DNA from 2 places in the Shewanella sp. TB7-MNA-CIBAN-0143 genome. Region 1 is predicted to be linked to the other one. Evidence: predicted binding sites of a transcription regulator. Region 1 holds the regulator's gene; the other holds the start of a gene.
The links. The regulator ArgR, encoded in region 1, controls arginine synthesis, uptake and breakdown. The targets are predictions, from matches to a motif close to ANTGAATANNTATTCANT.
Positions count from the first base shown of each region.

Region 2: the regulator ArgR is predicted to act here: its motif matches at 1,832-1,849, upstream of argC (N-acetyl-gamma-glutamyl-phosphate reductase).

Region 1 covers NZ_JBEOPL010000013.1:110,627-114,055, forward strand. Annotated here, with positions in the region: gene AAEY97_RS12255 (ABC transporter ATP-binding protein) at 1-154, shown strand, start outside; gene AAEY97_RS12260 (Dyp-type peroxidase) at 631-1,569, shown strand; gene argR (transcriptional regulator ArgR) at 1,632-2,102, opposite strand; gene AAEY97_RS12270 (META domain-containing protein) at 2,269-2,694, opposite strand; gene AAEY97_RS12275 (hypothetical protein) at 2,817-3,035, shown strand; gene AAEY97_RS12280 (GNAT family N-acetyltransferase) at 3,039-3,429, shown strand, end outside.
Region 2 covers NZ_JBEOPL010000003.1:41,186-44,614, forward strand. Annotated here, with positions in the region: gene ppc (phosphoenolpyruvate carboxylase) at 1-505, opposite strand, end outside; gene argE (acetylornithine deacetylase) at 658-1,809, opposite strand; gene argC (N-acetyl-gamma-glutamyl-phosphate reductase) at 2,073-3,053, shown strand; gene argB (acetylglutamate kinase) at 3,084-3,429, shown strand, end outside.

The DNA of each region.
Region 1 (3,429 bases):
CATTGTCGAAAGGCATTTCCTTGGTACGGTATGTCATTATCAGGTCCAAATTGGCGATGATATTTTGGACGTCAGTAGCCAATCAACGACGTTAATGCCCGGTCAACGAGTGGACATAAATATTACAGCGCATCCACTGGTGATTTTTAATTAACTATCAATGCTGTAATTTTAATTGTCCAGCCTGCAGTGAACCTTAGTTCGGGGAAAGTGGTTATCAAATTACCCTTTGTTTGCTAAAAGTGTTGCTAACAGTACGTTATTAACTTGTAATAACGCTGCTTTAAACACCCCAGCAATAAGATACTTACCTCATGCTTGCAAAATAATGGCTAATTTTACGATGACATAGGCTAAATATCTGATTTAGGGCTTACTTTTTGGCCCTTAACTCTAGTGAGTTCGTTAACAATTGTAATGAATGATCAAGCTGTTATCTGCACGAATATGAATACAATATGTATTACAAACGGGCTAAATGTGAGTACACTTCAAGTAATTTAAATTTGATTAAGTTAATCTAATGATTAGCTTAACTGGTAAGAGATGTTAATCGCCGTCGAATAACATCAAAACGTTAAATTATCACCGTTTAGGCCGACATTTAGTATTAAGATGGATGAAGTTAATATGGGTAACCAAGTTATGCCTCGTGAACAGTTAGGAATTTGCGCAGAAGGGAATTTACACAGTGTGTACTTGATGTTTAATGCCAACGATGGTGTTGAAGATCAGTTACGCCCATCTATTGCTAATGTAGCGCAGTATATTTATGAACTCACGGATCAATATGCCGACAGTGCTTTTAATGGCTTTGTGGGTATTGGGGCTAATTTTTGGGATACCTTTTATCCAGAATCTCGCCCTGCATTATTAAAACCTTTTCCGGCCATGAGTGAAGGTAACCGTGATGCACCTGCAATGGAATATGATCTGTTTATTCATATCCGTTGTGATCGCTATGATATTTTGCATCTTGTCGCCAATGAAATTAACCAAATGTTTGAAGATTTGGTCGAGTTAGTCGATGAGGAACGTGGCTTTCGCTTTATGGACAGTCGTGACTTAACTGGTTTTGTTGATGGTACTGAAAACCCTAAAGGACGCCATCGTCAACAAGTTGCACTTGTCGGTGATGAAGATCAAGAATTTGTCTCTGGTAGTTATGTTCATGTTCAAAAATACATGCATAACTTAAGTAAGTGGCATCGTTTACCGCTTAAAAAACAAGAAGATATTTTTGGTCGTACCAAAGTTGATGATATTGAGTATGAATCAGAAGATAAGCCATTAACCAGCCACACAAAACGAGTTAACTTAAAAGATCCACACGGTAACGCATTAGAAATTTTACGTCAAAGCATGCCATATGGTTCGATTAGAGAACAAGGATTGATGTTTATTTCAGTATGTCGTACACCGGATCACTTCGAACAAATGCTCCGCAGTATGGTGCACGGTGATGGTCACGGGAATCATGATCATTTGATGTTGTTTACTAAAGCGCTGACTGGGTCGTCTTTCTTTGTGCCATCATTGGATTTTTTAACTCAATTTGATGATGCGTAAACGCCAGTTTTAGGTAATAAAAAAGCAATGCCATGGCATTGCTTTTTTATTGAAATGGTTTTTTATTCACTATAGTTGAATAAAGATCTAACCGTTTCTAATGTCTCATCAATGGTTTTAATACTTGCTGGACAGATGAAAATAGTATCATCACCGGCAATAGTACCTAATATCCCTTCTGGTTTGCCTATTGAATCGAGCAAACGGGCGATTAATTGCGCAGCACCAGGGCTAGTTCTTACCACGATCATGGCTTGGTTATGATCGACATCCAATACCAAATTTTTAACTGGGCTACCCGCAGTAGGTACGCCTAGCTCGGCAGGGAGGCAATACACCATCTCTTGCTTAGCGTTGCGAGTGCGTACAGCACCAAATTTGCTGAGCATACGTGATACTTTAGATTGATTAATATTACCGAATCCTTCGGCTTGAAGCGCATTAACAATCTCGCTTTGGCTTCCAAAACGTTCTTCTTTGAGAATCGCTTTAAAAGTGCGTACGAGCTCATCCTGATTTCTTGTCGCTGGCATAGTGATAATTCATCTTATAGTTGTTATTCAAAAATCTAGCACATTTTGAATAGATTGACTTATTAAGTCAAGAAAGAATCAGATTTATTGAATAAAAATTCATTTTTTAATGGAACTTTAAACTGACACTAATAACTAATCCGGCGACTCATTTAAACCATAGGCTTTAGGATAAGGGTAACGATTGTTTTGTCAGTACCAATAGCGTATCACCATTTATAGACAATAGATTGAGTTTTCCTTTAGAGAAATCAACTTGTTCTACCAATGAAATCGCTTGCATCAGTTCAGCTTCTTGGGTGATTAAACTATCGATACAGGCTTTCATAGTCGAACCTGATGGTGCAAGTTGAAGCAAGTGACCTTGTTGGGCGTAACGACCAAAAAATTGATTACAGCTATTATTACCTGTCAGTTCACCGTTTGGAGCAAAAACTAAATTTGCTGGGCTATTATTAATGGTAGGAGTGTCGAGGACGACTTCTACATGCCAAGTACCAATTAATTGTTCATTTGAGACAATTTGAGTGTGGCTTTGACAAGCACTAAGGCCTAAAAATATAACAGTGGCGCCGAGAATATGCTTTATCATGTTGAGAGATTTCCATATACCAAAAAATTGCCGTTATTCTACTACTTGAGTGTGAATAAGAGCGTAAATAATTGTAATGTTTTGGATTAATGAACATTATTTAACGTATTAAAGAGTCGCAAATGATCAAATTAGTTAAAGTGTTACATTTCGTCGGTTTAATCATGTTGTTGGTGGGTGTCGGCTTATATTGGCAAAGTGATATCGGTCAACAAGTCAGTGGGATGTTGGTCATTGCTTCACTCATTGGCGTGGGAACACTAATTATGTCTCCGCTGCCCGTTGCGCTAGTGATAGAATGGGCTAAGAAACAATCTCCCAATTCAGGGTCAAAGGAATAATCATTGTCATTTATTATCCGTAAGGCGTTATTAACCGATGTTGCTGCTATTGTGCAGTTAGAACGAGCCCATGTTGATGATGAGTTGGTAGGTTCAAATAGCCAACTTCATGCTCATTCATTTACCAAAGCAGAGGTGAGCCAGTTGATAAATCAACATTGGTTTATCGTAGCTGAAGAGCAAGGGGTGATCATTGGATATGTGATGGCGGCAAAATGGTCATTTTTTTCCTCGCAACCATTGTACCGACATATTATTCAAAAACTTAAGTTTGCCGATTTAAATGGACAAGCTTTATCGACGACTAACACGTGCCAATATGGACCCGTTTGGATACAAGAATCAAAACGCGGCCAGGGAGTTTTTTCGGCGCTGGTTACCGAATTAAAAAAAC
Region 2 (3,429 bases), on a different contig from region 1:
GGCTGTTTTCTTGTTCCGTTAAGCAATCAACTACAGCCGCATATTTTTGAATTAGCGTGCGGCGTGAAATCTCGGTTGGATGCGCTGTTAATACTAAATCGATGTCTAAGTTTTTTAAGCTCTTAATTACATCTTTTTTATCTAAATCAGTATCAAGCATGCGTCCAAGTAGTTGCTCTACTGGATCGGGCACACACACGAGTTCGTCGCAATTACGGCTAATGGTGTGAAATTGTTCTGCGATATTGGCTAAGTTTAAAAATTGGTTGAAGGCTTTGGCGAAAGGGACCAGTTCTTCGTCTGGTAAAGCGGTTAATAATGCCAACATTTGCTCACGAGAGGCTTCGTCACCCTGGCGAGATTTTTTTGCTAAAATTCGAATTTGTTCTACTTTTTCTAAAAATGCATCGCCTAAATGGTTTTGCATTGTTTCGCCTAATATCTGGCCTAAATGCCCCACATTTGATCGAAGTGACGCATACATATCTGCCGTTTGCTCTGTCATACTTACTCCCGAAAAAAAGAACGATTTTGCCAATAACTCTTACATCACAATACCCAGCGTATCAAAATCGGTCAATACGCAGGCACTGTATTTTGTAATTTTATTTCGTAAAAAAGTTACATTTTGATTTAACTTTCACCGATTATTGATGTTTACTTAATGCAGGCATGAAAAATCATTTTTTTGATCAATTCTACCGTTGGCGTTAAGTATTCTAAGCCAATAAATTCATCTGGTTGGTGGGCCTGGTTAATACTGCCCGGCCCAAGTACTAAAGTTTGGCAACCTAGTTTGTTGATATAAGGTGCTTCAGTTGAATAGTTGACCACTTCTGCTTCGTTGCCAGACAATTCTGCAACGAGTTTGGTCCATGGATTATCTGCTTTTCCTGCAAACGATTCTGCGCCTGGGTACAAAGTACTGACACTTATGCTGCCAGGATACTCTTTACTGATGTCAGATAAGTAGTTCAACACCATTAATTCCAGATCCGCTAACTCCATTCCCGGTAAAGGGCGAATATCTAAGTGTAAATCACAACAACCACAAATACGGTTTGCGGCATCACCGCCATGAATATGGCCAAAGTTCATGGTTGGGTAGGGGACAGTAAACGCATCTTCGCGATAATTCTCGCTTAAGTGCTGCTTTAGCTTCATTAGCTGGCTAATGACTTTATGCATAACTTCAATAGCATTAAGGCCGCGAGCAGGATCAGATGAATGACCACTTCGACCAATCACGCGGATCCCTTGGGCTAAATGCCCCTTATGCATATAGACAGGTTTTAAGCTGGTGGGTTCACCAATAACCGCATAATCAGGTGCGATAACTTTTGAGTCGGCAAATGCTTTAGCGCCGCTCATGGTGGTTTCTTCATCTGCACTAGCAAAAATAGTCAGCGGACGTTTGAATTGATCAAGTGGCATGTCTTTTAATGCTTCGAGTACTAATGCAAAAAAGCCTTTCATGTCGCAAGTGCCTAAGCCGTACCAACGATTGTCTTTTTCAACCATCTCAAATGGACTTTGGCTCCAACGGCCTTCGTCAAAGGGCACAGTATCTGTATGGCCCGCAAGTAAAAGCCCACCACTGCCGCTGCCGATTCTGGCAATCAAGTTCTGTTTATTACGCGAGTCTTCTACCGTGGGGGTTTCGCATTCAAAACCCAGCTCACTGAACCAATTTTGCAACAAGTTGATAACTGCATGATTACTCATATCGTGTTCTGCTTCGAGTGCACTGACTGATGGTGCTGCAATCAGCTGTGTAAAACAACTTTTTAGATCTGGTAGTGTGCTCATGGGTTATCCTAAAAAATAATATGTAAAATAATTATTCACATATATTGCATAATTAATATTGTGTGATAGTCTAGCAAACAGCATTAACCGACACCATAAATAGAACGATAGAAATGAAAATAAACATGTGCTTTCTTACTGCTAAAACCACTATATCAATAATCAACGCGAACTTCCTGCGACGATAGTCCAAAATTAGGCGGCCCCCGTCTAAATAGGCTATGCTGACACTTTCTCTCATTATTTAACAAGAAAACAAACTTATGAAAAGCATCGCAATTATTGGCGCCAGTGGTTATACCGGTGCACAAATTACCTCGTTAATTAACGCAGACAGCAACTTCAGCGTTCAAGGGTTGTATGTGTCGGAAAACAGTTTAGATAAATGCCGTAAATTAGCCGACCTTTACCCTACATATAGTCACATGGCTTATACGCTTTCGCCGTTATCAGATGACGCTAAAAAGAAAATTGTTGCCGAAGCCGATGCCGTGGTTTTAGCGACTGAGCATTCAGTTAGCCTAGAGCTTGCCGCATGGTTTTACCAGCAAGGTTTAGCGGTATTTGACTTAAGCGGTGCATATCGTTTTGCCGATGTGGCGCAATATCCAAAATGGTACGGTTTTGAACATACTCACCCTGATGTATTAGCTCAGGCGGTGTATGGCTTAGCAGAGTGGAACAGCGAACAAATTAAACAAACAAGAATGATTGCTGTACCAGGTTGTTATCCTACGGCATCACTTACTGCACTAAAACCGCTTAAACCATTCTTAACTGAAATGTATCCAGTAATTAATGCCGTGAGTGGTGTAACAGGTGCAGGTCGTAAAGCACAGTTACATACCAGTTTCTGCGAAGTTAGCCTTACGCCATACGGTGTATTGGGTCACAGACATCAGCCTGAGATTGCGACACATTTAGGTCAGGAAGTTATTTTTACGCCGCATTTAGGCAACTTTAAGCGTGGTATTTTGGCAACCATTACCGTGCAACTAAAACCAGGCACTACAGAAGCCGATGTCGCTAAAGCGTATAGCGTGTACGACAACGCGCCAATAGTGACAGTAAAGCACAATCAATTCCCTAAAGTTGATGATGTGGTTAACACCCCCAATTGTCATTTAGGTTGGAAATATGATGCCAACAGCGGTTATTTAGTGGTCGCCAGTGCGATAGACAATTTAATGAAAGGTGCTGCTAGCCAAGGTCTACAGTGCATTAAAATCCATTTCGGTGTGTAATTAACTCGCATTAGTGAAGGAATAAAAATAATGGCTACAAAATCAGTATTAGTTTTAAAAGTCGGTGGTGCGTTGCTTCAATGCGAAATGGGCATGGCGCGTTTAATGGCGGCAGCAGCCGAAATGCTTGCTGCGGGTCAACAAGTCATATTAGTCCATGGCGGTGGTTGTTTGGTTGATGAGCAATTAACCGCTAATGGCAAAGAAACGGTTAAATTAGACGGTTTACGTGTTACGCCAGAAGATCAAATTCCTATTATTGTTGGCGCGCTAGCAGGTACCTCAAACAAAATTTTACAAGCAGCTGCAGCTAAAGCTGGCATTGTTAGCGTAGGCATGAGCTTAGGCGACGGCAATGTTGTTACTGCAAAAATCA